Regions from separate parts of the Pseudoalteromonas sp. Xi13 genome, predicted to be linked through region 1. Evidence: predicted binding sites of a transcription regulator. Region 1 holds the regulator's gene; the other holds the start of a gene.

The links. The regulator ArgR, encoded in region 1, controls arginine synthesis, uptake and breakdown. The targets are predictions, from matches to a motif close to ANTGAATANNTATTCANT.
Region 2: a site for ArgR is predicted at 10,921-10,938, ahead of EJ103_RS03120 (OadG family transporter subunit). Genes of this name have one in related genera too.

The regions. Positions count from the first base shown of each region.
Region 1 covers NZ_CP034439.1:3,164,549-3,179,502, reverse strand. Annotated here, with positions in the region: gene aceF (pyruvate dehydrogenase complex dihydrolipoyllysine-residue acetyltransferase) at 1-1,550, shown strand, start outside; gene lpdA (dihydrolipoyl dehydrogenase) at 1,725-3,152, shown strand; gene EJ103_RS14285 (tRNA-uridine aminocarboxypropyltransferase) at 3,526-4,212, shown strand; gene EJ103_RS14280 (extracellular solute-binding protein) at 4,988-5,992, shown strand; gene EJ103_RS14275 (iron ABC transporter permease) at 5,992-7,623, shown strand; gene EJ103_RS14270 (ABC transporter ATP-binding protein) at 7,624-8,670, shown strand; gene EJ103_RS14265 (Dyp-type peroxidase) at 8,714-9,613, shown strand; gene argR (transcriptional regulator ArgR) at 9,610-10,077, opposite strand; gene mdh (malate dehydrogenase) at 10,303-11,235, shown strand; gene ispB (octaprenyl diphosphate synthase) at 11,330-12,301, opposite strand; gene rplU (50S ribosomal protein L21) at 12,723-13,034, shown strand; gene rpmA (50S ribosomal protein L27) at 13,051-13,308, shown strand; gene cgtA (Obg family GTPase CgtA) at 13,445-14,596, shown strand; gene folA (type 3 dihydrofolate reductase) at 14,669-14,954, shown strand, end outside.
Region 2 covers NZ_CP034439.1:685,973-700,926, forward strand. Annotated here, with positions in the region: gene EJ103_RS03055 (energy transducer TonB) at 1-542, opposite strand, end outside; gene EJ103_RS03060 (DUF3087 domain-containing protein) at 688-1,194, shown strand; gene EJ103_RS03065 (low molecular weight protein-tyrosine-phosphatase) at 1,229-1,678, shown strand; gene EJ103_RS03070 (energy transducer TonB) at 1,723-2,835, opposite strand; gene ribA (GTP cyclohydrolase II) at 3,292-3,915, shown strand; gene EJ103_RS03080 (BPSS1780 family membrane protein) at 3,996-4,784, shown strand; gene EJ103_RS03085 (regulatory protein RecX) at 4,784-5,236, shown strand; gene alaS (alanine--tRNA ligase) at 5,256-7,856, shown strand; gene EJ103_RS03095 (aspartate kinase) at 7,863-9,080, shown strand; gene csrA (carbon storage regulator CsrA) at 9,170-9,361, shown strand; gene EJ103_RS03105 (YcxB family protein) at 9,412-9,879, opposite strand; gene EJ103_RS03110 (hypothetical protein) at 10,036-10,227, opposite strand; gene EJ103_RS03115 (DUF1328 family protein) at 10,280-10,453, opposite strand; gene EJ103_RS03120 (OadG family transporter subunit) at 10,982-11,227, shown strand; gene oadA (sodium-extruding oxaloacetate decarboxylase subunit alpha) at 11,237-13,015, shown strand; gene EJ103_RS03130 (sodium ion-translocating decarboxylase subunit beta) at 13,027-14,157, shown strand; gene EJ103_RS03135 (aldo/keto reductase) at 14,296-14,954, shown strand, end outside.

The sequences.
Region 1 (14,954 bases):
CAGAAATCATGGTCGCTGTTGGTGACAGCGTAGATGAAGAGCAGTCAATTTTAAGTGTTGAAGGCGATAAAGCATCAATGGAAGTACCAGCTCCTTTTGCCGGTACTGTAAAAGAAATTAAAGTAGCCGAAGGCGACAAAGTAAAAACAGGCTCTTTAGTGTTTGTTTTTGAAGTTGCTGGCTCAAGTGCACCTGCAGCAGATGCGCCAAAGCAAGAATCTGCGCCAGCAGAGACTACTCAAAGCGCCGAGCCAAGCACAAAAGAAGTAAACGTGCCTGATATTGGCGATGATGAAGTTGAAGTAACTGAAATTATGGTTGCTGTTGGTGATACGGTTGAAGAAGAGCAATCTATCTTAAACGTTGAAGGCGACAAAGCGGCAATGGAAGTACCAGCCCCGTTTGCTGGTACCGTTAAAGAAATTAAAGTGGCCGCTGGCGATAAAGTCAAAACTGGCTCACTTGTGTTTGTTTTTGAAGTTGCAGGCAGTGAGCCAGCAAAAGCAGCAGCCCCGGCTGAGCAAAAGCAAGCAGCACCTGCTAAAACCGAGTCTGCGCCAGCTCAAGCTGCACCTGCTGCTAAAGCAAGCGATGAAGGTTTTGAAAACAACAGCGCATATGCTCATGCATCGCCAGTTGTTCGCCGCTTAGCGCGTGAGTTTGGTATTAACTTAGCAAACGTTAAAGGCTCAGGGCGTAAAAACCGCGTAGTAAAAGAAGACGTGCAAAACTATGTTAAAAACCTAGTTAAGCAAGTTGAATCAGGCCAATTACCTGCTGGTAAAGGCAATGCAGGCGGTGGTGAGCTTGGCTTAATTCCGTGGCCGAAAGTAGATTTTGCTAAATTTGGCGAAATTGAAGAGAAAAAACTATCGCGTATTCAAAAGCTGTCGGGTAAAAACCTACACCGTAACTGGGTGCAAATCCCACATGTTACACAGTTTGACGAAGCTGATATCACCAGCCTTGAAGTGTTCCGTAAAGAACAAAACGTGTTAAGCGAGAAGAAAAAGCTTGGCGTTAAAATCACACCACTTGTGTTTGTGATGAAAGCGGTAGCTAAAGTACTTGCTGAGTTCCCAACGTTTAACTCGTCATTGTCTGAAGACGGTGAAAGCCTTATCCTTAAAAAGTACATCAATATTGGTGTTGCAGTAGATACGCCAAATGGCTTAGTTGTTCCAGTATTTAAAGATGTGGACAAAAAAGGCATTATTGAACTATCTCGCGAGCTGATGGATATTTCTAAAAAGGCGCGTGAAGGTAAGTTAACGTCATCTGATATGCAAGGCGGCTGTTTTACTATTTCAAGCTTAGGCGGTATTGGCGGTACGGCATTTACGCCGATTGTTAATGCTCCAGAGGTGGCTATTTTAGGTGTGTCTAAATCTGAAATGAAACCTAAGTGGAATGGTAAAGACTTTGAACCAAAATTAATGGTTCCGCTTTCTATGTCGTACGATCACCGTGTGATTGACGGTGCTCTAGCTGCACGCTTTACCGCAACGCTTGCTAGCTACATGAGCGACATACGTCAGTTAGTGATGTAATCGCTACAATATGAACAAAATCAAATCCCAGCCAGTTGTTTTTAGCTGGGATTTTTACTATATGCAATGATACAATCTTTGCACTATTTGTGAATTGCTCTGATTTTCTGCCTTGCAGAAACATGGCAGTTAAATTTTAGGGCAGTGTCCCGTTCAAACATTTAAGGTAATAGCATGAGCAACGAATTAAAAACTCAAGTTGTTGTACTAGGCGGTGGTCCTGGTGGTTACTCTGCGGCTTTCCGTGCTGCTGACTTGGGCTTAGAAGTTACATTAGTAGAATCGCGTGAAACATTAGGCGGCGTATGTCTTAATGTTGGTTGTATTCCTTCAAAAGCACTTTTACACGTAGCTAAAGTGATTGATGATGCGGCTGAAATGTCATCTCACGGTGTTTCGTTTGGCGCGCCACAAATTGATTTAGATAAAATCCGTTCTTGGAAAGATTCTGTAGTAAGCAAGCTTACTGGCGGTATCGACGGTATGGCTAAAATGCGTAAAGTAAAAGTAGTAAATGGCTACGGTAAATTTACTGGCAGCAACACTTTAGCTGTTGAAGGTGCTGACGGTACAACAACTATCACTTTCGAAAATGCAATTATTGCTGCAGGTTCTCAACCAGTTAACTTACCTTTCATCCCAGAAGATGACCGTGTAATTGATTCAACTGGCGCACTAGAGCTTAAAGATGTACCAGAAAAACTACTTGTATTAGGTGGTGGTATTATCGGCCTTGAAATGGGCACAGTTTACCGCTCATTAGGTTCTACAGTTGATGTTGTAGAATTTGCAGACCAACTAGTACCAGCTGCTGATAAAGACGTAATTAAAATTTACTCTCGCTACGTTAAAGACAAGTTCAACGTTATGCTTTCAACTAAAGTTGTTGGCGTTGAAGCGAAAGATGATGGCTTATACGTATCATTTGAAGGCAAAAACGCTCCAGCTGATGCCGTACGTTATGACAAAGTACTTGTAGCTGTTGGCCGTACGCCAAATGGTAAGCTTTTAGATGCAGATAAAGCAGGCGTAAACGTTGATGAGCGTGGCTTTATTAATGTTGATAAGCAATTACGTACTAACGTAAACCACATCTTCGCAATTGGTGATTTAGTTGGCCAACCTATGCTTGCGCATAAAGCGGTACACGAAGGCCATGTTGCTGCAGAAGTTATCTCTGGTCAGAAGCACTTCTTCGACCCTAAATGTATTCCTTCAATTGCGTACACTGACCCAGAAATCGCATGGGTAGGTGTTACTGAGAAAGAAGCAAAAGAGCAAGGCTTAAGCATTGAAACTGCGGTATTCCCGTGGGCTGCTTCAGGTCGTGCAATCGCATCTGCTCGTACAGAAGGTCAAACTAAACTAATCTTTGATAAAGACAGTGGTCGTATCATTGGTGGTGCTATGGTTGGTATTAACGCAGGCGAAATGCTTGGCGAAATCGGCCTAGGTATTGAAATGGGTGCTGATGGCGAAGATATCGCATTAACAATTCATGCTCACCCTACATTGAACGAATCTATCGGCCTTGCAGCTGAAGTATTTGAAGGTTCAATCACTGATTTACCAAACAAAAAAGCAGTTAAAAAGAAGAAGTAATTTAACTTTTTAATTTAACTTTTAAAAACCCAGCTTTTGCTGGGTTTTTGTTTTTATAGGCGCCAATTAAAAAAAATAAAACAAAACTAGCTTTTGTTGGTATCGTCTTTTATTTTGAGCTGATAGCTGATAGCTGATAGCTGATAGCTGATAGCTGATAGCTGATAGCTGATAGCTGATAGCTGATAGCTGATAGCTGATAGCTGATAGCTGATAGCTGATAGCTGATAGCTGATAGCTGATAGCTGATAGCTGATAGCTGATAGCTGATAGCTGATAGCTGATAGCTGATAGCTGATAGCTGATAGCTGATATCTATTCCCTTTTATTTTAGCTACAATACGCGCCGAACAAATTTTAGGTAATAGCCCTCTTGAAAAATCCCCAACATAACTCAGTATTAGTTTTACGTGCTCAGCAAATTAGCGAATCACGCCGCGAATTTAATGCCCGTGGCGGCAAAATGGATCGCTGTGAGCAGTGTTTAATTGCTAAGCATTACTGTATATGTGAGGGTGTAGAACAAGCGCAGTGCGATGCTGGCGTGTGTTTATTAATGTATCATAATGAAAGCTTTAAACCGTCAAACACAGGGCGTTTAATTGCTGAAATAGTCCCTGACAACTATGCATTTAGATGGGACAGAACAGAACCAAGCGCTGAGCTATTAGCCTTATTAAACAACGCTGATTATCAACCTATGGTGATATTTCCAGCTGAAGATGTAGAGCCGGGCAGGGCAACCAACGAAGTAAACATTGAACCTGGCAAAAAGCCATTATTTATATTTTTAGATGGCACCTGGCGCGAAGCTAAAAAAATGATCCGCAAAAGCCCGTACCTAGATAATCTACCGGTGTTGTCGATCACCGCTGATAAACTATCAGATTACCGTTTACGCGTTGCACCTCACGCATACCAGTTAGGCACTGCTGAGGTAGGCATTATGGTGTTAGCGCTCGCAGGTGAGCAAGATGCCGCCTTAAAACTTGAACAGCACTTTATAAAATTTCGTGATGCGTACTTACTTGGTAAGCGAAATAAGGGCAGGCCACAGTAACTTAATTTTAGGCAAAGAAAAGCGCGCTCTATCTCTAGGCGCGCTTGCGGAATCTTCTAATTTTGCATCCTGCAATTGAACTTAATCAACTCCAATTTTTACTTATCCATGTGATTACGATATTACTTTTTAGTTCTATGTAATTTAGGCTATCCGGGCCTATCTCCTTTAAATCCCTGTACATCCTGTAGTGGTAAAAACTATTACCTATTCCTTTTGGCACATCCTAGTGCAGTCCATTAATTTACAATTCCATTGTGTTGCCTCAAGGGCCTGTCCATTCAATTCCTATCACATCCTGTTAAACAACTATCCGCTGTTGTTATCCTTGCTGTATCGTCCTGATACGTTCCTTTGTGCAACAATCCATTGCGATACTCATCCTGAGCCTGTCCTAATTTCCGTGTTGTCCGTAGTAACCTAATCATTGGTTGTTCGAGTAAGCAGTCCATTTCCTTTTACTCGATAAGCATCACTGCTTGGTTGATGTAGTAATTGTAGCGTGCTGGTACAACTAAAATAGGTTAAAACGGCTATAGATTTACTTATAAAAAATGAGCGTTTATAATAAATCGAATAAAAACAATGGTTTATGTTGGTTTTACTGGGTTGTTATAGGTTTTTTTACTCATTAGCTGTCACCTCTGTAAGAGATGTCTTACGCGGTATTTCCTTTTTGGTCATTAATTACTTATTTACATTTATGTAAAGAGTGTATATTTTCACTTATCACGATAAAATCCCCTGTAAATAATTACTATTTAGGTAAATTGATATGAGAACTGCACTGGCTATACTTACTTGTATTATTAGCGCTTCGCCTGCGTTTGCGAGCGATGTTGTTAATATTTACTCTTTTCGTCAACCGTTTTTAATTCAACCTATTTTAACCGACTTCACTAAGCAAACAGGCATTAAAACGAATGTGGTTTTTGCAAAAAAAGGGTTAATAGAGCGTGTTAAGCGTGAAGGAAAACACAGTAAAGCCGATTTAGTATTAACATCTAATTTTAGTGCACTTATTCAGCTAGAAGATCTAAATTTAACGCAAAGTATTAAAAGTGATCGCATTAAAAACAATATTCCTGCGTCGTATAGAGATAGCGACGGGCAGTGGGTGGCATTAACTAAGCGGGTTCGCAATGTGTATTCATCAAAAGAGCGCCTAGGTGCATTACCTGAACTCACCTACGAAGATTTGGCTAACCCACAGTACAAAGGACAAATTTGTACACGCTCTGGCAAGCATCCTTATAACCTTGGCTTAGTTGCTTCGATGATTGCTCATCACGGTGAGGAAAAAACTAAAACATGGTTAGAAGGTGTTAAAGCTAATTTAGCACGTAAGCCACAAGGGAACGATCGCGCGCAGGTAAAAGCGGTAAAAGAAGGTTTGTGTAATCTTGCTTTAGGTAATAGTTACTACCTTGGCAAAATGCTTCAAGACGACGAGCAAAAAGCGTGGGCTGAGTCTGTTTATATTAATTTTCCTAATCAGCAAAATCGCGGCTCACACATAAATGTTTCGGGTGCTGTCATTACTAAATATGCAAAAAATCCTGATAATGCCCTTAAGCTTATTGAGTTTATGAGCGAAACCCAAGCACAAAATATGTATGCCTCAGTAAATATGGAGTACCCGGTTAAGCAAGGCGTTGAGCTATCAAGTTTAGTGGCCTCTTGGGGAAGCTTTAAAGAAGACGGCCTAGCACTTGATGAGATCAGTAAATATCGTCCGTTAGCCCTTAAGCTAATAGATGAGGTGAAGTTCGACCTTTAATGAATTTTATATTTAAGCTGTCTAAATGGCAGCTCTTTGCTTGGTCGACAGGGCTTTTATTGTCGGCCCCGCTGTTTTTTCTGATATATGAATCTTTACAAGGCGACTCAAAGGTATTTTCTCATCTGTGGGATACCGTGCTGTGGGATTATATTACTAACACCGTACTGCTTATTTTTGGCGTGTGCCTGCTTAGCTGTGCAATTGCGCTACCGCTTGGCTGGCTCAGTGCGTATTGCTCCTTCCCCGGAAAAAAGCAATTTGAATGGGCGCTTATGCTGCCCCTTGCAATGCCTACCTATTTAATAGCTTATGTGTATACCGATTTGCTAGATTACGCTGGCCCTGTGCAAATAGCCCTAAGAGACTGGTTTGATTGGCACTCGCCAACGGATTATTGGTTTTTTGATATTCGCACTTTGCTCGGCGCTATTGTAATGATTGCACTTGTGCTGTATCCGTATTTATTTTTAATTTTTAAAACCGCATTGCGAGAGCAGTCATTTAAGTTAGTGCAAGCTAGTCAATTAATGGGTTTATCGCCTTGGCAAAGCTTTTTTAAGGTAAGTATAGTGCTTTCTCGTGGCTCAATTGTGGCAGCCCTTGCGCTCATAAGCATGGAAACCATGGCCGACTATGCAACGGTAAGTTACTTTGCAGTGAGCACTTTAACCACCGCAGTGTACGATACATGGTTTGGTTATTACTCACTCACGGCTGCAGCGAAAATATCGGGCGTTATGCTGTTACTGCTGTTTTTAGCTTTAATGGCGGAGCGCTTTAGTCGGCGTAACCAAGCCGTGTTTGAGCGTCAATCAGGTGTTAATAGCGAGTCGTTGTATAAACTTAAAGGTAAACATGCATGGCTGGCTACGTCATTTTGCAGTGTTATTTTACTCATTGCTTTTATTATACCTATGTTGGTATTGCTAAATTATGCAATAACTTACTTTGATAAAGCCTGGAACACGGCATTTTTTAGTTACGCGTGGCAAAGTTTAAAAGTAGCTATTACTGTAAGCGTAATCAGCATAGTACTCGCTACACTAATCGTTTTTTATCAGCGTGTGGCAAAGCAAGGCTATTCTTTAATACCTGGTCGTTTAGCGAGCACCGGCTATGCACTGCCAGGTACGGTTCTGGCTATTGCTGTGTTATTACCGCTTAGCGCATTAGAAAACTCAATAAATACAGTCCTTGAGGGCTACAACCTAGATATAGGTTTATTACTAACCGGCAGCATTGTCACTATTATACTGGCTTACTTAGTGCGCTTTTATGCCATTGCGCACGGTGCTATAGAATCGAGCTTTGTACGTATTAGTCCATCACTGGATATGGCTAGCCAATCTATGGGTAAAAGCCAAGGGCAAACACTGCGCTTAGTGCACCTTCCTTTATTACGTAGAGGTCTTTTAACAGCTGCATTGCTTGTATTTATTGAGTGTATGAAAGAGCTGCCAGCCGCATTACTATTAAGGCCTTTTGACTTTGAAAGTTTAGCCACACATGTATTTCAATATGTGAGCGATGAGCAGCTTGAGCTTGCTTCTATTTCCGCTTTATTTATTGTTTTGGTTGGGTTGATCCCCTTGTATTTTATTAATCGTTCTATGGAGCAACGCAGTTAAATGAGCCGTTTAAATTTACAAGGTGTGGGTTATCACTACAGTGGCACGCACGTGCTACACAATTTAGATTTAACGGTGGGTCAAGACGAAATTGTGTGTTTGCTCGGGGCCAGCGGCTGCGGTAAAACAACCACCTTAAAAGCAATTGCTGGCCTTATTGAAATAAATGAAGGTAGCGTATTTATAGATGGCAAATGTGTAAGCGATAAGCATACATTTGTATCACCAGAGCATCGTAATATAGGGATGATGTTTCAAGATTATGCCTTGTTTCCGCACCTCAGTGTGGCCGATAATATTGCGTTTGGGCTGGGTAAAATAAGCAAAGTTCAAAAACAGCAACGGGTAGAGGAAATGCTAGAGCTAGTGCATTTAACAGGGTGTGCAAAACGCTACCCTCATCAGCTCTCGGGCGGCCAGCAGCAACGCGTGGCTATTGCGCGGGCTTTGGCTTATAAGCCTAGTTTATTGCTTCTTGATGAGCCTTTTTCGAACATAGATACACAAGTACGTTTTGAGTTAATTGCTGATATTAGGCGCATTATTAAAGCGCAGCAGGTTTCTGCGGTATTTGTTAGCCACTCAAAAGAAGAAGCCTTTGCGTTTTCAGACACGCTAGCCATTATGCACCAAGGAAAAATAGCCCAACAAGGTACACCAGAGCAGCTTTTTGCCGTGCCAAAGACAAAGGAGGTTGCAGAGTTTCTGGGTCAGGGCATATACTTAGTCGCAGAAGTGTTAACGGCAACTGAATACGCAACGCCTTTTGGTGTCGTGCAATCGCAGCATGAGCATACGCACAGTGCAATAAAAGGGCAGGTGTATATTCGTCCACACCATATTGAGCTTGCGCAAAATACGCAGGCCGATAACCCTCAAGGTGTGAGCATTTTAAGCCGTCGGTTTATAGGCTCGGCTTATGTTTTCACTGTTGTAATTGCAGAGCAAGAGATTGAAGTTGCCGCACAATATGGCCAGTCATTTGAAATAAATGAGCAGGTTATAATAAAAATAAAACCTCACACGGTGAATTTTTTCGAATCATAACAAATGTGTTATTCGCTGTGTTTTATAAAGCTAAGGAATAACAATGGCGCAAGCGCAATCTGGGATTTGTGCTGAAGCAAACTTACACGGTTTGCATTTATTTTTTAATGTATTTGATGGTCAAGACGAGTCATTGCGTGCAAAGCTTAAGCGCGTAAGCGCAATTGAAGAAGAGTTTAGTGATCAGTTCTCCGAAGCCATGCTTTCGTGCATGGTGGCTATAGGCGCGCAATATTGGCCGCATATACTACCTGAATATATCCCAAGCGAGCTGCAAAGCTTTCCTAATATAAATCACAGTGATTTTGTTATGCGCGTACAGCCATGTGATTTATTCATACAAATCCGCTCAGACAGAGAAGATGTTAATCACCTTTTTGCATTGCAAATATTAAAGTTGTTTTCGCCCGATGTAGAGCTAGTTGAACAAATTCGCAATTTTAGGTTTTTAGATGGGCGAGACTTTAACGGCTTTATTTATGCAGGCGACACCCCACATGGACGCCAAAAACGAATCACGGCACTGGTTAATAACCCCGACAGCTTTGAACACCAAGGCAGCTATATTCATGTACAGCGTTATAAGCATGACCTGAGTGTATGGCAGCATTTATCACTAAGCGAGCAAGAGCATATTATGGGGCGCACGCGTTTAGATAACACTTTAATTGAGCCTAAGGTAGATACTAGCCACGCGACTAGAAGTGAGCTAAAAGATGAGAGCGGCCAAGCTATACTGCTTAACCAAAGCATGCCGTATGGCGATGTTTACGAGCAAGGCATGCTAAGTATTACATGCTCAGCATCGGGGAATGCGTTTGAAAAGGTACTTAACAGCCGCATAGGAAAAGGGGAGTGTTACGACCACTGGCTTGATTTTACTCAAGCCGATATGGGCTCAGCGTTTTTTGCGCCGTCAGTTAGTTTTTTAAAACAGCTTTAAACCGTATCAAATAAAATACGTACGCGCTCTAGTGTAATGTCTATTTCAGATATTTTTGCTGGCGCAATAAAAATAGTGTCATCTCCGGCAATTGTGCCCAATACACCATCCGCTTTGCCTAGTGAGTCTAATAAGCGGGCAATTAACTGCGCAGCGCCTGGGCTGGTGGTTATAATAATCATCATTTCGTTATGCATAATATCAATAACAAGCTGGCGTAGTGGGCTTTTAGCAGTCGGTACGCCCATTTCTGCGGGTAGGCAATAAACCATTTCTTGTTTAGCATTACGGGTACGCACAGCGCCAAACTTGCTAAGCATGCGCGACACCTTACTTTGGCTTATATTGTCAAAGCCTTGCTCTTTTAATGCTTCGACTATTTCGCCTTGCGAGCCAAAGTTCTCTTCTTTTAAAAGTGCTTTAAACGCTTTTACCAGCGCTTCTTGTTTGTCTTGTGGTTGCATAGTCTTTATTCATTTTTGTTATTTATAATGCAAATTCTACACAAAAATGAATAATTATGCAGCAGTTGTTTAGTTAACTTGCCAGTTTGCTGCGATAAACCAACAAAGTTTACAACTATGGTCGAAAATATACCTGAAATAAGCAGGATAAATTTGTTTTTAGTCGCTAATTTCATTATCTTAAGAGCCACAAATATTTCCTACCTCAAATTACGGAGAATTCCAATGAAAGTTGCTGTATTAGGTGCTGCAGGCGGTATCGGTCAAGCGTTGTCTTTATTATTAAAAACAGGCTTACCAGCTGGTTCTGAATTATCACTTTACGATGTTGCACCAGTTGTACCAGGTGTTGCGGTTGACCTATCTCACATCCCTACAGATGTTAAAGTAGCAGGTTTTGGCGCAGACGATTTAAATAAAGCGCTTGAAGGGTGTGATATCGTACTTATCCCAGCGGGTATGCCACGTAAACCAGGTATGGATCGTGCGGATTTATTTAACGTAAACGCAGGTATCATCAAAACATTAGCAGAAGGCATTGTAGCTAGCTGTCCTAAAGCGTTAGTGGGTGTTATCACTAACCCAGTAAACGGCACTGTGCCAATTGTTGCTGAAGTATTCAAAAAAGCAGGTACTTACGACGCTAAGCGCGTATTTGGTATCACTACGCTTGACGTAATTCGTTCAGAAGCATTTGTTGCTGAGCTTAAAGGCGTAGACGTAGCAACCGTTAAAGTACCAGTAATTGGTGGCCACTCTGGCACAACCATTCTGCCTCTACTTTCTCAAGTTGAAGGCGTAAGCTTCACTGAAGAAGAAGTAGCTACACTTACTCCACGTATCCAAAATGCAGGTACTGAAGTAGTAAATGCTAAAGCGGGCGGTGGTTCAGCTACATTATCGATGGGTGCTGCTGCAGCACGTTTTTGTATGTCTTTAGTTAAAGGCCTACAAGGTGAAGACGTAGTAGATTACGCATACGTTGCTGTTGAAAATGGCGATGCAGAGTACTTTGCTCACCCAGTACGTTTAGGCACAAACGGCGTAGAAGAAATTCTTTCTTACGGCGAGCTAAGCGCATTTGAAGAAAAAGCTAAAAACGACATGCTTGAAACTCTGAAAAAAGACATCAAAGAAGGTGTTGATTTCATGGCATAATAGCCAAGTTATGCACAAAAAAGCCTGCTTATGCAGGCTTTTTTATTGCTCGAAAATTATGGCCCTTAAATACTAATTAAGGGAGGCTGCAAAGTTAGTGATCTCGCTCTACAGCTATACGCGCTAAGCTGATTAACGCTTGCTTGTACTGCGACTCTGCTAAAAAGTCTAAACAGGCAATGGCCTTGTCTGCTTCTTGCTGCGCCTTTTGCATTGTAAATTCAAGTGCGTTGGTTTGTTTAAGTGCCGTTAAAATAGCCTCAAGGTTATCCATACCATTGCAATGCTCAATGGCATCACGAATAAGGGCTCTTTGCTGATCACTGCCGTGCTTCATCGCATATATTAGCGGTAAGGTTGGCTTACCTTCTGCTAAATCATCACCAATATTTTTACCTAATTGGTCAGCGTCTGCGTTGTAATCAAGCACGTCATCAACTAACTGAAAAGCAGTACCTAAGTGCATACCATATAAATTAAGCGCATCTAACACACTGTTATCTTGCTCGGTAATAATAGCCGCAAGCCCTGTAGCGGCTTCAAATAATTTAGCCGTTTTAGAGTAAATAACCTGCATGTAACTTGCTTCGGTGGTATTAGGGTCGTTGCAATTCATAAGTTGCAATACTTCGCCCTCAGCAATCACGTTGGTGGCATCAGCAAGCACTTGCATAATTTGCATTTTGCCCAGCCCCACCATAAGTTGAAACGAGCGGGTGTAAATAAAATCCCCAACCAGCACGCTGGCAGCATTACCAAACTCGGCATTTGCAGTTGGTGTACCACGGCGCAGGTTAGATTCATCAACAACATCATCATGTAATAGTGTTGCAGTATGAATAAATTCAACAATCGTTGCCAAAGTAATGTGATCTTTACCTTGGTAACCCAAAGCTCTTGCTGCCAATATTGCCAGCATCGGGCGTACGCGTTTGCCGCCGCTGTTAACGATGTACAAACCAAGTTGATTGACTAACGCCACATCTGAGCGCATTTGCGCGTGTATAAGTTGATTGACGTCATTCATATCGCTTTCGATTAACGCCTGGATAGCTTTTATATCCATTGATCTCCGAGCCAATTTTTATGTGTGAACGGCGCCGATTGTACAACAAAAAAAGCACTAGCTCGATATTTTGTGACGATTCATTAAAAAAACCGAGTTAAAAACCTTAATTAGCGCTTAATTAGGGTATTTAATTGTATATTTCACACTCAAAGCGCGACTATTTATTGCGCAGTCAATGGGTTCTGGAGTAGGCATAGCGACACGTAAATTTATTTTGTCTTTGCACTAAAAAGCGCTTGGCAACAGGGCAATTTAATATAAAATGGGGGAAATATTGAATTGCTCTCAATGCAGCTACTTTTTATTCATTTTAATTACAAAATAGGCTTGCTAGTTTTTATGCATTAGCGTAAACTTCGCGCCCTATCGAAGAATATTTTAGTTGCGTCGATTTGAGGGCGCACAGACGGAGTTAATTATGTACGCGGTTTTCCAAAGTGGTGGTAAACAGCATCGTGTGACTGAAGGTCAAACGATTCGTCTTGAAAAATTAGACGTTGAAACTGGTGCAGCAGTTGAATTTGATTCAGTACTTTTAGTTGCTGATGGTGAGAAAATCGAGATCGGTGTACCGTTCGTAAACGGTGGTAAAGTAACAGCTGAGGTTGTTTCACATGGTCGCGGTGAGAAGATTAAGGTTGTTAAATTTAGACGCCGTAAGCATTCTCGTAAGCAAATGGGCCATCGTCAATGGTTCACTGAAGTTAAAATCACTGGCATTAGCGCTTAATTAGAGGTACTTAGAAATGGCACATAAAAAAGCAGCTGGTAGTACTCGTAACGGTCGCGATTCAGAAAGCAAACGCCTAGGTGTTAAGCGTTTTGGTGGCGAATCAGTTCTAGCGGGTAGCATCATTGTTCGTCAACGTGGTACTCGTTTCCACGCTGGCGCAAACGTAGGTATCGGTAAAGACCACACTATCTTCGCAAAAGCAGACGGTAAAGTTCAATTTGAACAAAAAGGTCCTTTAAACCGTAAATACGTAACTATCGTAGCTGAGTAATCAGTAAGGTAGTAAAAAACCCCGCCTTTGCGGGGTTTTTTGTTTTCAGAAACGTCAAATATATACCCAAGCCTGCATTTACGTTGGCTTGGGTATATAATAGTTAAATTAAAGCCAATCCCTAAAGTGAGTAATCATGAAGTTTGTAGATGAAGTAGAAATTCGCGCAGAAGCTGGTGACGGCGGCAGCGGTGTCGTGTCTTTCCGTCGAGAAAAATATGTACCAGACGGTGGCCCGGACGGCGGTGACGGTGGAGACGGTGGTAGTGTTTATCTACAAGCTGATGAAAACTTAAATACCCTAATTGATTACCAGTTTGAGCGTTTTCACCGTGCAGAGCGTGGTACGAATGGTCAAAGCCGTAACTGTACAGGTAAAAAGGGCGAAGACTTGGTAGTAAAAGTACCTGTTGGTACACGTATTACCGACGTTGACACTCAAGAGGCGTTAGGCGATTTAACGCAGCATGGTCAAAAAATTGTGGTTGCAAAAGGTGGTTTCCATGGCTTGGGGAATGCACGTTTTAAATCAAGTACTAACCGTGCTCCACGTCAAAAAACGTTAGGTACTCCAGGCGAAGTTCGTAACCTTAAATTAGAGCTTATGCTACTTGCCGATGTAGGCTTATTAGGGTTGCCAAATGCAGGTAAATCAACGTTTATTCGCAGTGTATCGGCAGCAAAGCCAAAAGTAGCTGATTACCCGTTTACCACGCTAATTCCTAATTTAGGGGTTGTGCGCCCAGAGGCTAACAAATCCTTTGTAATAGCCGATATTCCGGGCTTAATTGAAGGTGCCTCAGACGGTGCTGGCCTAGGTATTCGCTTTTTGAAGCATTTAGAGCGTTGTCGTGTATTGTTACACGTGATTGATGTTATGCCTGTTGATGGTTCAAACCCTGTTGATAATGCATTTGCCATTATTAACGAGTTACACCAATACAGCCCTAAGCTTGCTGAAAAGCCACGCTGGTTAGTGTTTAATAAAATAGACTTATTACCAGAAGATGAAGCGCAAGCTTTGTGTGAGCAAATTGCGCAAGAGCTAGGTGAAGAAGAAAACGTTTACCGTATTTCAGCAGTCAATAAGCTTAATACTCAGCCATTAATTCACGATATTATGGCATTACTTGATAGCATGCCTAAAGAGAAGTTCGTTGAGATTGAAGACGAAGAAGTTGAGTTCAAGTGGGATACCTACCATCAAAAAGCAACCAAAGGCGATGATGATGATTGGGACGACTGGGATGAAGACGACTACGATGTAGAAGTGGTCTACGAGCGTTAATAAAAAACATATTTTAAAAAGGAGCATAAGCTCCTTTTTTATTTTTTAAGAATAAAGTACTAGGTATTTGATGTGATAATTTCAATGATCGCCGCAATGGCAAACAACCGTGTAATTGGTCTTGATAATAAAATGCCGTGGCATTTACCCGCCGATCTACAGCATTTTAAAAAGGTAACAACAGGCAAACCTGTCGTTATGGGGCGTAAAACATTTGAATCGATAGGTCGCCCTTTACCTGGGCGTCGCAACATAATTATTACCCGTAATAGCCAGTATAGCGCTCAAGGTATTGAGACGGTCACCACCCCAGAGGCTGCGCTAGAGCTGGTTAAAGCCGAAGAAGAGGTGATGATAA
Region 2 (14,954 bases), 1.2 Mb from region 1:
CGTTTTATGGCTCTTATTGCTTCGCGGTCAAAGGTGCGTTTGGGCTCGGCGTTTATTACCACTGGGTTTATTACTTCGCCGGTGGGCGAAATACTAAAGCTCAGTTGTACCCAGCCTTCTATGCCATTGCGCGCAGCAGATGTTGGGTATTTTGGATTTATGCGCACTATGGGGGTTGCATCGCCTGTTGGGCGGTTAATCGTGCTATTTATATCATCTCCAAAATCATCAATAGTGATTGGTGTTAATTCGTTAATCGCTATTACAGGGTCGTTTGAGGTATCTATTGGTGGCGCTTTAGGCGGCGTTTTTGGCACAGGCGGTGGTGGCTGTATTTTTTGTATATGCCTTACTTGTGAATCCTCTGGTGCCTGAAAAATCTCTACAATAATATCGTCGCCGAGTTTTATAGGTGCGCGCTGCTCGCCACTAATTAAGTATTGCATAAATGCAAAGGCGACAAAGGTCATTACTGCGCCGCCAATAACGGCGGTTGATGTTTTAATAAATGCTGAATTATTGGGTACTTCAAGTGTGTGCATAAGCCGCTCCGAGTAAACTTATTGGGTTGTTTAAAAGCTATAACGGGGGGCAAATCAAAAAGGGGTTAAATAATTTTATAAAAATTGCGGGGTTTAGTTACAATAGCGTTCGCTATATTTTTACTTATTAATTTTTTAGGCTGTTATGCAACTCATACAAATAGATAAAGCACGTTACCGCAAACATTTAAATAGGGTAATTGCTGGGTGTGCGGCGGGTTTAGCTGTTGGCAGCTTGGCTATATCGCAAACGTTAATTGCGTTGTTTCCTGATGAAAGCGGGAGCCATTTTCATTGGAATTTAACCGGTGTTGTTATAACAAGTTTGGCCATTGGCTGGCTGTTAAATAAATACCGTACCCATAGTTTTATGACCGAAGTGGTATATGTGTGGGAGCTTAAACAAGCGCTTAATAAAATAACCCGCAAAATGCCAAAGCTAAAAGCGGCAGGGCGCGAGGGTAATGCCGATGCATTATTAGCGATTCATTATAGTTATGCGGGCTCACGGCTTTTATGGCAGCTTGACGATAACACCATTACTATGGACGAGTTAGCTATAAAACAAGCGGAGCTTGATAGTGTGGCGGCCAAGTATAACCTGACTTTAAATGCCGATGACTATAACGAGGCTATATTAAAACAGTTTTAAAGCCAAGGTGGTTAAATTAGTTAAAGGAGCCTTAATGAAAAAAGTACTGATAATGTGTTTAGGTAATATTTGCCGCTCGCCCACAGCAGAGGCGGTGTTAAAAGCGCGAGCTAAAAAATTAGGTGTTGAGGTTAAGGTAGACTCGGCAGGGACTATTGGCTACCACGAAGGTAAAACGCCAGATAGCCGCTCAATGGCTGCAGGCGAAAAACGCGGTTATAGCTTTAAAGGTATATTTTCGCGCCCAGTTCGCAGCAGCGATTTTACTGAGTTTGATTTAATTTTAGCGGCCGACACACAAAACTTAGCTGACTTAAAAGCGCAATGCCCCACCCATTTACATTACAAGCTGGCATTGTTTTTAGAATACGGCGAGCAAAGCCAAAGCGCCATACCCGACCCATACTACGGCGGCGATGATGGCTTTGAAAATGTGCTCGATTTAATTGAAGCCGCAAGCGATAAAATACTCGCAAAGCTTTGAGTAAAACTACCTGAACAAAAAAACGCTAGTTAATACCTTGCGTGTTATCTGGCTATTTTAAAGTCGAGTTGTACTTGCGTACTTGCAACAACGGGTTGGCCGTCTTCAAATTTTGGTGCATAACGCCACTTTTTAAGTGCTGTAAGTGCCGACCTTTCAAACTCTTTACCCCCTTGTGAGCTAACTACCTCTGGGTTTTTAACAAAGCCTGCGGTATCTACGTCAAATTCAACAACGACAATACCATCTCGCATTTGGCGTGCTTTGTTTTGTGGGTACTCAGGGTTTTTGCGGTATATAGGTGTTTGCTCTTGTGTTTTTTTCCACGGCACCATTTTAGCAATTGCTAAACAATGCTTAGTGGCTTGTTCGCTTTGGCCTGTTTTTTCGTAAAGGTTAACAAGCTTTGAGTGCGCAGTAAGCTCAGCGCTGTGATCAAAGCTTAAGTTGTTATCAAATACCGATACAACATGGTTTAGTCGTTCAATGGCTTCATTGTATTTTTTCTTACCTTGAGCAAACGACGCCATTAAAAAGTCGGCTTTAATGCGCTCTACGGTATTGTCGTCTAGGTTATTACGGTAGTAGTCATCGGCTTGGTTAAGCAGCGTTTTAGCTTTATGGTACTTTTTATGAGCAAATTTTTTGGCTAACAGCGAGGCTGCTTCAAACTGCATGTCGGCAACAAATTTAGGGTTGTTTTGTGTTTTAGCTATTTCAATTATACGGTCGTAATCGTTATCGGCTTGATAGGCCGAGCTGGTGTTTTCAGCCTTGCCTATTAGGGCATCGATTGTTTCTATTGCATTTTTACCGTGGTTATTTGCCAGTATTGTATAGGCTTGCGAGTAAAGTTCGAAGCGTTGCTCTGATACATTTTTTTTGTCGTTGATAGAGCGCGGCGCTGTAATTGCTTTGGCGTAATTAATAGCAAGGCTTGCGGTGTTATTACTTTTATCACCATAAAGCGCAAAGCCTGTCGTATAGGCATGTTTAGCCGCTTGCTCTATGTTTTCGTCTTTTTTAACAGCCGTTAAATAACGTTGGTATGCATCAGAAAAGGCGGCTTTATCATCGCTTACTTGGCTTGCATTGGCCTGGCTTGCAAAAGCTGTAAAGGTTAATCCGATAACTAAGGCGAGGCGTTGTGCTTTCATAATAATCCCTATTAGTGTTCAATCTAGAAACAAAATACCACAAGTGATAATGGTTTTCATTATCTTTTGTGTAGGCGCTTGCTTATAAAACTAACTAATTACCTAACTACCAATGTGCACTAAGCTGTAACTAATTTTCGTCATTAAACTGTGCTAAAAGTGCCTGCTGAGGTAACTAGGTAACACCGTTTTAGCTTTTTATAGGTGCGGTGTATTAACTTAATGTATAAGCAGCGTGGTAAAAGTAATAAAATTAAAATAGCAAATGCGTTCAAGTTTGTCATTGTTTTGGGGAAATAGCCCTAGGTAGTGGGAGTTTATTGCATATTAAGATTGAAAATAGGCTGTGTAATCGCCATATATTTGCCATAAACCTAGTGTACTACGATCTAACTTTAAACATTTGTGATATTATCACCTTATGGTGTCGTAGTTATTTAATTATTTGGATTTGTCGTGGCGCAAGTAAGAGCAAGAGCCCAGCTTAATGTTGGCAAAAATAGTGATATTCCCGCAGAAATAGTGTCTTTTAGTGGCTTAAAAGACGGCCAAGAACACGTTGCGTTTGTATTTAACAATGCTGATGTAAATCAAAATGTGCCGCTTATTCGCATGCACTCTGAGTGTTTAACCGGTGATGTGTTTCATTCATCGCGCTGCGATTGTGGCGAGCAGTTAAATGAGTGTATTGAAATGATGCACGAGCAAGGCGGGGTGTTATTGTATTTACGCCAAGAGGGCCGAGGTATTGGTTTATATAATAAAATTGATGCTTACGTGCTGCAATCTCAAGGTATGAACACTTACGAGGCTAATAACCACTTAGGCTTTGCTGACGACTTGCGTGATTTTTCAGACGCGGTATTAATGCTCAACGCACTTAATTTAAGCCACGTTAAATTAATGACCAATAACCCTAAAAAGCTTAATGCATTAAAAGATGCCGGCATTGAAGTAGACACCGTTATTGGTACCCATGCGCATATTAAAGCAGGCCTTACAGGTAACAAAGCTTACCTAGAAACCAAAATAAAACACGGCGCACATATGTTAGATATTAAAAAAATTAAAAAACCTTAACTATTTAATCATGTAGTGTCTGTTAATCCCCCCTCACGCCAAGTTATACTTGGCGTGTTTTGTTTAATTTAAGAGCCAGTATGTCTAACGAATTACGAATTTTTAAAGCCGATGCCGGGCTAAAGTGGTTTAAAGCCGGTTGGCATATTTTTAAAACCCAGCCATTTACCTTTGTAGTTATGCACTTATTAATAGGCATAGTGGGCATACTGTCGTTATTTTTACCTTTGCTGCAAGTTGTTGCGGCACTTGCTACGCCTTTTTTAACCGCTGGTTTTTACCAAGCGGTACTGAGCAAGCAGCAGGGCGGTAAAATTATGCTGGCCGACATACTCAAACCCTTTAGCGCAAAAGGTAACCGTTTAGGACTACTACGTTTAGCGCTTTACCAAATGGGGGCGGGTATTTTAATGGCCTTATTAGCTAATGGCCTATTTGCCGATGCGGTGGCTATTATGAGCCAAGAGGGTCTTGATCCTAACATTGCGCTTGAGCAAACCTTAAATAGTATTTCGGGCGCCAGTGTGGTGCTATTTTTAGTGGCAATGGCGGTGTATTTAATGGCGTTTGCTTACGCGGTACCGCTTATTTATTTTAGTAAAGAAAAACGCATTTTAACGGCGCTTAAAAATTCGCTATTGGTTTTTTATCATAACCTGTTTGCATTGAGTGTTTTTGGCATTATTTGTGTGTTATTTATGGCGCTTTCTATGTTCTTATCGTTCTTACCGCTGTTGATTTTAATGCCAATTTGCTACATTAGTTTCTTTGTATCTTATCAGGCTATTTTTATGCCAGTTGTACCGCCAAGTGACGATAGTAATGTTAAACCACTTAGCAGTGAACAAAGCGGGCGCTTTGACGCTTAATGGATGATAAGTTAAAACAAAAGCTTAAAAACTATGTACTGTGGTTACTTGGGCGCCAAGAGTATTCGCGCCGCGAGTTAACCCTTAAGCTTCAGCAAAAAGAAGCCAGCGACGAGTTTATAGAAACCCTGCTTAATTGGTGCGAAGAGCACAATTTTATTAACGAGCAACGCTATTGCGAAGGGTTTGTCAGAAAACACATTTTTAAAGGCCATGGCTTAAAGCGCATTCAAAGCGAAGCCATAGGCAAAGGGATTGACCGTTCACTACTTGAAAGAGTGGTTGAAGAGCTTGAAATAGACTGGTTTGAGCTTGCGCAGGAAGCGTACAACAAAAAGTATTCAACTACACCGGCCAACCTCGAGTACAAAGATAAAGCTAAGCGCGTGCGCTACTTAATGTACCGAGGATTTAGCTACGAACAAATTGATTTTGCAATGCAAGCACAGTAAATACAGGTGAGATTTTCACATGCAGCACATGACTACGGCACAACTTAGGCAACAGTTTTTAGACTTTTTTGCCAGCAAACAGCACCAAATTGTCCAATCGGCTTCACTTATTCCGGGTAACGATGCCACGTTGTTATTTAACAATGCCGGCATGGTTCCTTTTAAGGATGTGTTTTTAGGCGCCGAAACTCGCCCTTACACGCGTGCTACAAGTGCACAGCGTTGTGTGCGTGCTGGTGGTAAACATAACGATTTAGAAAACGTAGGTTACACAGCGCGTCACCATACATTTTTTGAAATGCTAGGTAACTTTAGTTTTGGCGATTACTTTAAACAAGACGCTATTAAGTTTGCGTGGGAGTTTTTAACTGAGGTTGTTAAATTACCACAAGAAAAACTACTTGTTACTATTTATCACGACGATGAAGATGCATTTGGCTTTTGGCACAATGATATTGGCCTAAGCGAAGATCGTATTATTCGTATTGCTACCTCAGATAACTTTTGGTCAATGGGCGATACTGGCCCGTGTGGCCCGTGTTCTGAAATATTTTACGATCACGGTGAGCACATTTGGGGTGGTCCTCCGGGCTCGCCTGAAGAAGATGGCGACCGCTTTATCGAAATTTGGAACCTTGTATTTATGCAGTACAACCGTCAAAGCGACGGTACTATGGAGCCGCTGCCTAAACAATCTGTTGATACAGGTATGGGCCTTGAGCGTATAGCTGCCATTTTACAAGGCGTGCATTCAAACTACGAAATCGACTTATTCCAAGGCTTAATTGCAGCTGCGGCAAGTGTAACTAACGCACAAGATTTAAACGATAAATCGCTACGCGTAGTGGCGGATCATATTCGTTCGTGTGCGTTTTTAATTTCTGATGGTGTTATGCCATCAAACGAAGGCCGTGGTTATGTATTGCGTCGTATTATTCGTCGTGCAGTACGCCATGGTAACAAGCTTGGTGCACAAGGTGCGTTTTTCTATAAACTGGTTGCAGCGCTTATTGAACAAATGGGCCAGGCTTACCCAGAGCTTGCAAAGCAGCAAGAAATTATCGAAAAAGTACTGCGCATTGAAGAAGAACAATTTGGTAAAACCCTTGAGCGTGGCTTAGCTATTTTAGAAGAAAGCCTAAGCGAGCTTAAAGGCGATGTTATTCCTGGTGATTTAGTATTTAAATTATACGACACCTATGGTTTCCCCGCTGATTTAACGGCCGATGTAGCCCGTGAACGCCAAATGACAATAGACCATGCAGGCTTTGAAGAGTGCATGGCTGTACAGCGTAAAACAGCGCAGCAAGCTGGTAAATTTGGTGCCGATTATAACGAGCAATTAAAGTCAGAAAAACACACTGAGTTTAAAGGCTACGACAGCACACATCATAGCGCTACAGTAGTAGAAGTGTTTGCAAATGGTGAGTCGGTTTCTATTTTAGAAGACGGCCAACAAGGCATTGTGGTACTTAACCATACGCCATTTTATGCAGAATCTGGTGGTCAAACAGGCGATACCGGTACCATTACTGTTGCAGGTGGCGAGTTTACAGTGACTAACACTACTAAGCTGGGTAATGCGTTTGCGCACCACGGTAGCGTACAAGGGCGCATTGCGGTTAACGATAAAGTAGATGCAACTATTGATGATGCACGCCGTGAACGCATTAAGAAAAATCACACAGCTACGCATATTTTACACGAAGCACTGCGCCAATTATTAGGTGAACACGTAAGCCAAAAAGGCTCGCTGGTTGAGCCTGAGCGTTTACGTTTTGACTTCTCACACTTTGAAGCGGTTACTAAAGACGAACTACGTGAAATTGAGCGTGTAGTTAACGATGAAATTCGTCGTAACTTTGCCCTAAACACTGAGCTTATGGCGATTGATGACGCTAAAGCAAAAGGGGCAATGGCGCTGTTTGGCGAAAAGTACGACGATGAAGTACGCGTAGTAACCATTGGTGATTACTCAATTGAACTGTGTGGCGGTACGCACGTAGAGCGCGCGGGTGATATTGGCTTATTTAAAATTGTATCTGAAAGCGGTATTGCTGCAGGCGTGCGCCGTATTGAAGCAGTAACAGGCGCAGATGCAGTGGCGTATGTAAGCGAGCAAGAAAAACAGCTAAACGATGTAGCGGCGCTGGTAAAAGGTGATAGCGCATCGGTACTTGAAAAAGTAACTGCGCTTCTTGAAAAGTCTAAAGGCCTTGAAAAGCAAATTGCACAGCTTAACGATAAGCTAGCCAGTGCAGCGGGTGCGTCTTTACTTGATTCGATTGTTGAAATTAATGGCGTTAAGCTATTAGTGGCAAACGTTGAAGGAACTGAATCTAAAGCGCTTCGTGGTATGGTTGACGATCTTAAAAACAAGATTGGCTCAGGTGTTATTGCACTGGGTGTTGCCAGCGGCGAAAAAGTAAGCCTAATTGCCGGTGTAACGAAAGATTTAACCGGTAAAGTTAAAGCCGGTGAGCTTGTAAACCACATGGCAGGCCAAGTAGGCGGTAAAGGGGGCGGTCGCCCTGATATGGCACAAGCGGGTGGTTCACAGCCTGAAAACCTAAACGCCGCGCTTGAAAGCGTGACAGCCTGGGTAAGCGAGAAAGTTTAAGCTTACGTGGCACTTATTGTCCAAAAGTTTGGCGGCACTTCGGTTGGCTCTATTGAGCGAATAGAAGCGGTCGCCGACCTTGTTGTTAAAACTAAGCAACAAGGTCATCAAGTGGTTGTGGTTCTTTCGGCCATGTCGGGAGAAACCAACCGCTTAATTAACCTCGCCAAGCAAATAGATACTCGCCCGAGTAGCCGAGAATTAGACGTACTTATTAGCACTGGAGAACAGGTTTCTGTTTCGCTCCTTGCTATGGCTATTATAAAACGTGGCCATTCGGCTGTAAGCCTACTAGCCGATCAGGTTAATATTCAAACCGATAACATGTTTGGTAAAGCCCGTATTGAAGAGGTTGCTGCGACGCGTTTAAAGCATGAACTTGAGCATAATCGGGTTGCGATTATTGCCGGTTTTCAGGGGCGCGATGTAGAGGGCAATATTACAACCCTTGGACGTGGCGGCACCGATACCTCTGCGGTAGAAATAGCCGCGGCAATAAAAGCCGATGAATGTCAGATCTATACCGACGTTGATGGCGTATACACTACTGATCCTCGTGTAGAACCAAACGCACAGCGAATGCGCCATGTAACGTTTGCCGAAATGCTAGAGCTGGCAAGCTTAGGCGCAAAAGTATTGCATATTCGTGCTGTTGAGTCGGCTGGTAATCATAAAATGCCGCTAAGGGTGCTTTCGAGTTTTGAGCCCGATGAAGGAACGCTAATAAGTTTTGAGGAGAGCGATATGCCAACTAAGGTTGTGTCGGGGATTGCGTTTAATCGTGACGAATGCTTGATAAAGGTACATGGCGTACCATACTGTGTTCATTCTCTTACAAAAATTTTGAAACTTTTTGCAGAAAATGGCATCGAAATAGATATGATTAGTCAAGTTAATCATAACTTTGAAAAAATAGACTATGCTTTTACTGTGCATTCAAATGACTATTTGCAAGCACACGATTTACTAACTCAACAACAGGTAAATCTGCAGGCTGATAGCATTTCTAGTGATACAACAGTTGCAAAAGTGTCGGCTGTTGGCATAGGAATGAAGTCTCACAGTGGTGTAGCGCATCAATTTTTTGATGCATTGGCGCAAGAAGGCATACACATAGTTTTAGTATCGACGTCTGAAATCAAGGTATCGGTTTTAATTGACGAGAAGTATTTAGAACTAGCAGTAAGAGCGTTACACTCAGAATTTTTAACAGAAAATGGATAGTTTGGGAGTTTTTACTTACTTTTCAATCAATTTTTCATTAAAATGGTCAAGCGGAATCTTATAATTTATTGGAACATGGGAGCAAGAGAATGCTAATACTAACTCGTAGAGTAGGTGAAACCCTAATGATTGGTGACGAAGTAACTGTTACTGTATTAGGTGTTAAAGGAAATCAAGTTCGAATTGGTGTTAACGCACCTAAAGACGTTTCAGTGCATCGTGAAGAGATTTACATGCGTATACAAGCTGAAAAGTCTAACCCTAATCCGGGCAATGCTTAATCAACACGTATACTTAGCTGAGTAATGCACTTAGCTATACCAAAAGCCACTCATTGAGTGGCTTTTTTGTTTATAAAATCGCGCATTTCATCGGTTAATACACTGCTAGAAATATATTGCATACCTTTATTATGGTGCACTAAGTAGCCGTGGTTGGTTTTAATAATATGGGTTATTTCTGCCCACTTAAATGTATGGCTTTTATAGTGGTTTTCGGTGCTAATAGCGTCATCGGTAAACGAAAGAGTAACCGTTGAGCCCGAAGCACGACTAAACATTTGGCGCGTAACCCACCAAGGCCTGCGGTAATAAAAGGCAACGCATTCTAATACACCCAGCATTATTAAAAATGTACCTAGGTAATGATCGTCCATAGCGTAAATACTAATTAAACCTAAGCACACCAGTAATGCCAGCAAAAAATACTTTGGCTTGGCTGCTTTACTATAAGAGTGGGACTCGTCAAAGCATTCGTAGTAGTAGGGTTTATCGAGTGTGTAAGTGGTGCTCAGTGCCATAATTGCTAATAAGTAATAGTTTTCGCTATTTTAACAAGCTAGCGTAAAAATCACACCCGTTAATGTAGGCTATGCATTTTAAGAGTTAGAAGCCGCTTTTTATTAGCGCACAAAAAAACGGCTTATTAAAAGCCGTTTTTTACGTTACCAAACAGATTAACAGTTAGTTTCTTCTGCGTTAACGCCTTCTTTTACATTTTCACATGCATCTTCAACAGAGTTTTGCACGTCAGTTACTGCTTCATCAATACGCTCACCTGCTTCTTCTGCGTGGTTGTCTTCACAACCCATCATAAAGAAACCTGCAAATACGGCGATTAGTGCTGCTTTTAAAGTTGTTGAGTTCATAATGTAATTCCTTGTATATGTTGATTGTTTAGTGTTTTAAGTATGTTAGTAGCTACCTGGGCGATTTACCGCGCAGCGCACCTGAAACTAAAGAAATCACTAAAAGTACTAAAAAGATAAAGAATATAATTTTTGCTATACCAGCTGCGGCACCTGCGATACCACCAAAACCTAACACTGCAGCGATTAAAGCAATAACTAAAAATGTAATTGTCCAGCGTAACATTGTTTTCTCCTTGGTTATCAAATTCGTTCGAAAGTAATAATGCCAGTTGCGTGCCAGAGTTTAATTTTATTAATTTTCAATATGTTATGGTTTTTTGAGCGAAGATTGTAAATTTAGGATTGGTAAGTTTTACGTTTAACGATGTAACTTATTCACACTATTGTAAAGAGAGTAAAAAAATAAATATTTTTTGCGCGCTGTTTCACTAATCTTGGTAAGACCAATTTACATTTTAGCCCAAACTGATTTTTTACCTGCCGTTTAACTTACTATTTTTTATAGTTTTTAAGTTTTTTTGGGTTTAACCATATAACCTTTGCCTATAACGGTTATTTTTATCATCTATATCTAAGCTAATTTAACCCTATATTAGCTATGTTAACTATTGTGACTGTATGTTAGTTTAATTTTAATTGGTTTTACCAATTGACAGGTGGTGGACAAAGTTAAAAGTTTTGTTATCATTCGGTGAATAATTATTTAAATAAAGCGGTTTTTTATATCGCTATATAGTGCAGGGGGAGAAAAATGGATATAGGAGCTGTACTCACAACCGCAGGTAGCTTGATGCTTACGGGCATGGTGGGCGTGTTTGTATTTCTTTCAATATTGATTGGTGCTGTGTCACTCATGTCTAACTTGGTTGCTCGTTTTGACGAGGCTGAAGTTGCAATACCGGTTAAATCACCATCTTTAAAATCTCAAGGTGTGCCAAACGAGCACATCGCTGCTATTAGTGCTGCCATTGCTCAGTACAAATCAAATAATAAATAAGAGGCACACATGGCTAAATTAAAATTAACAGAACTTGTTTTACGCGATGCTCATCAGTCTTTACTTGCAACCCGTATGCGCTTAGATGACATGCTCCCTATTGCTAGCAAACTTGATGATGCCGGTTATTGGTCTATTGAGTCGTGGGGCGGCGCTACGTTTGACTCGTGTATTCGTTATTTAGGTGAAGATCCGTGGGAGCGTATTCGTGCCCTTAAAAAAGCAATGCCGAATACTAAACAGCAAATGCTATTACGTGGGCAAAATTTATTGGGTTACCGCCACTATGCCGATGACGTGGTAGAAAAGTTTGTTGAGCGTGCCCACAAAAATGGTGTAGATGTATTTCGTATTTTTGACGCCATGAACGATGTACGTAACTTAGAAACGGCAATTAAAGCGGCTGTAAAAGTAGGTGCCCACGCGCAAGGTACTATCTCTTATACTGTAAGCCCAGTGCATACCCTAGATATGTGGTTAACCCTTGCAAAACAGCTAGAGGATTTAGGTTGTCACTCTATTTGTATTAAAGATATGGCAGGCTTATTAAAACCATACGATGCAGAGCAACTTATTAAAGGGCTAAAAGAAACCGTTTCTATCCCTATTGCTATGCAGTGCCATGCAACCACAGGTTTAAGTACAGCTACGTATCAAAAAGCCATTGATGCAGGCATTGATATGCTTGATACCGCAATTTCTTCAATGAGTATGACTTACGGTCATTCAGCTACAGAAACCATTGTAGCAATTGTTGAAGGAACGCCCCGCGATACCGAATTAGATTTAAACCAGCTAGAAGAAATAGCGGCTTACTTTAGAGATGTACGTAAAAAGTACGCTGCCTTTGAGGGGAGCCTTAAAGGTGTTGATGGCCGTATTTTACTCGCGCAAGTGCCTGGTGGCATGTTAACCAACATGGAAAACCAACTTAAAGAGCAAGGCGCAGCAGATAAGCTAAATGAAGTATTACTTGAGATCCCACGCGTGCGTGAAGATTTAGGTTTTATTCCGCTAGTTACTCCAACATCGCAAATTGTAGGCACACAAGCAGTACTAAATGTGCTTACGGGTGAGCGTTATAAAACAATTACCAAAGAAACCGCCGGTGTTTTAAAAGGCGAGTATGGTTTAACACCTGCACCTATGAACAAAGAGCTGCAAGAGCGAGTGCTTGATGGCAGCGAGGTTATTACGTGTCGCCCTGCAGATAATATAGCTCCAGAGCTTGCATCGCTTGAAGCAGAGCTGCAAAAAGAAGCGCAAGAACAAGGTTTAACACTTGCTGATGAGCAAATAGATGACGTGCTTACCTATGCATTATTCCCACAGGTTGGCCTTAAATTTATTAAAAACCGTAACAACCCAGATGCCTTTGAAGCAGTGCCAAGTGCTGATGATGCAAACGCTAAGCCTGCATCAAAACCTGCAAGCAACAAAGGTGTTAGCGCTGAGCAATACAGCGTTAAAGTTGACGGTAAAGTTTACGATGTAGTGGTTGCGCAAGGTGGCGAGCTTAAAGAGGTAACGCTAAAAGATTCAGAGCACTTACCACAATCAGCATCTGTTGCATCAGGTGAAACACTGAATGCGCCACTGGCAGGTAATATTTTTAAAGTAAAAGTAAAAGCAGGCCAAGCCGTAAACGAAGGCGATGTGGTTGTTATTATGGAAGCGATGAAAATGGAAACCGAGGTTCGTGCAATGCACTCAGGTACTGTGGCTGAGGTCTTAGTGTCTGAAGGTGATGCTGTGACAACGGGCGATGCAATTATAGCGATGGCGTAGGAGTAGCTTTAATGGAAGGTCTTTTAAACCTTTGGCATGCTACCGGCATTGCTAACTTTACGTTTCCTGGCTTAATAATGATTGCGGTAGGGTGTTTGTTGTTGTTTTTAGCCATTGCTAAAAACTTTGAACCCCTATTACTGCTGCCGATTGGCTTTGGCGCAATACTGACTAATATTCCGGTTGCTGGGCTTTCTGACCCAGGTGGTTTGCTTTATTACGTGTACTACGTAGGTATTGATACGGGGATTTTCCCTTTATTAATTTTTATGGGAGTAGGGGCGCTGACTGATTTTAGTGCGCTTATTGCCAACCCGCGTATGTTATTACTGGGTGCAGCCGCGCAGTTTGGTATTTTTGCCACCTTGTTTGGGGCAATTTTATTAAACTATGTACCTGGCTTTGAATTTAGCTTACAAGATGCCTCAGCCATTGCCATTATTGGTGGTGCCGATGGCCCTACAGCTATATTTTTAGCATCTAAGCTTGCCCCTGATTTACTAGGTGCCATTGCGGTTGCTGCTTATTCTTACATGGCGTTAGTGCCAATTATTCAGCCGCCTATTATGCGCGCATTAACTACACCTGATGAGCGTGCTATTAAAATGCCAGAGCTGCGCAAAGTATCTAAAAAAGAGAAAATAGTATTTCCTTTAATGGTACTGAGCTTAACCGCTATGTTTTTACCAGCGGCTATTCCCTTAGTAGGTATGTTCTGTTTAGGTAATTTAATGCGTGAGTCTGGTGTTGTGGATAGGCTTAGTAACAGTGCCCAAAACGAAATTATTAATATAACCACGATATTTTTAGGTTTGGCAGTGGGCTCTAAACTAGCGGCTGATCAGTTTTTAACTGTAGAAACCATTGGTATTTTGGTGCTCGGTGCGCTGGCATTTGCTATTGGTACAGCGTCGGGTGTGTTTATGGCAAAAGGCCTTAACAAGCTTTCTAAAACACCTATTAACCCTTTAATTGGTGCTGCGGGTGTATCGGCAGTACCGATGGCGGCGCGTGTAGTTAATAAAGTTGGGCTTGAGAATAATCCACATAACTTTTTACTTATGCATGCTATGGGGCCAAACGTAGCTGGAGTGCTAGGAAGTGCCGTAGCCGCAGGTATATTACTGGCGCTTGTTGGCTAGTATTTAGGATTTAATCCAACCGATTAGCGCAGTTTACTGCGCTTTTTTTATGCCTATAAAACTGCACGTATTAAAGTTTGTTTGCAGACGTGTTTTTGTTTACAGTGAGGGCTATGCACACTAATAAGGATAGTCATCATGCTTCACACCCCTTTGGCAAAATATTTACCTCATGTTAGTAGACTCGTTTTTGGCTGTATGGGCCTAGGCGGCGGTTGGAATAAAGACGCCATTACTAAGGCTCACTTAAAGCAAACTCACGAGTGTATTGATGCAGCCATAGCTGGCGGCATTAACTTTTTTGATCACGCCGATATTTATACCTTTGGCAAAGCCGAGCAGGTATTTGGCCAAGCACTAGCTGAGCGACCAGAGCTGCGCGAGCACATGTATATTCAATCTAAATGCGGTATACGCTTTGAAGATGATAAAGGCCCTAAGCGTTACGACTTTTCGGCCAAGTGGATTGAAGAGTCAGTTGAAGGTTCACTTAAACGTTTAAACACCGATTACCTTGATGTGCTTATGCTTCATCGCCCTGATCCGTTAATGGAAGTAGAAGAAATTGCACAAGTATTTAGCTGTCTTCAAGAAAGCGGCAAAGTACGTAATTTTGCCGTATCGAACATGCAGCAGCACCAAATGAACTTTTTACAACACGCCCTAGATATGCCAATTGTTGCTAACCAAATTGAAGCAAGTTTACAAAAACACCAATTTGTTGATGAAGGTGTTTATGCAGGTAATGCAGATGGAAAAGATCTGAACTTTACACCGGGCAGTGTAGAGTATTGCCG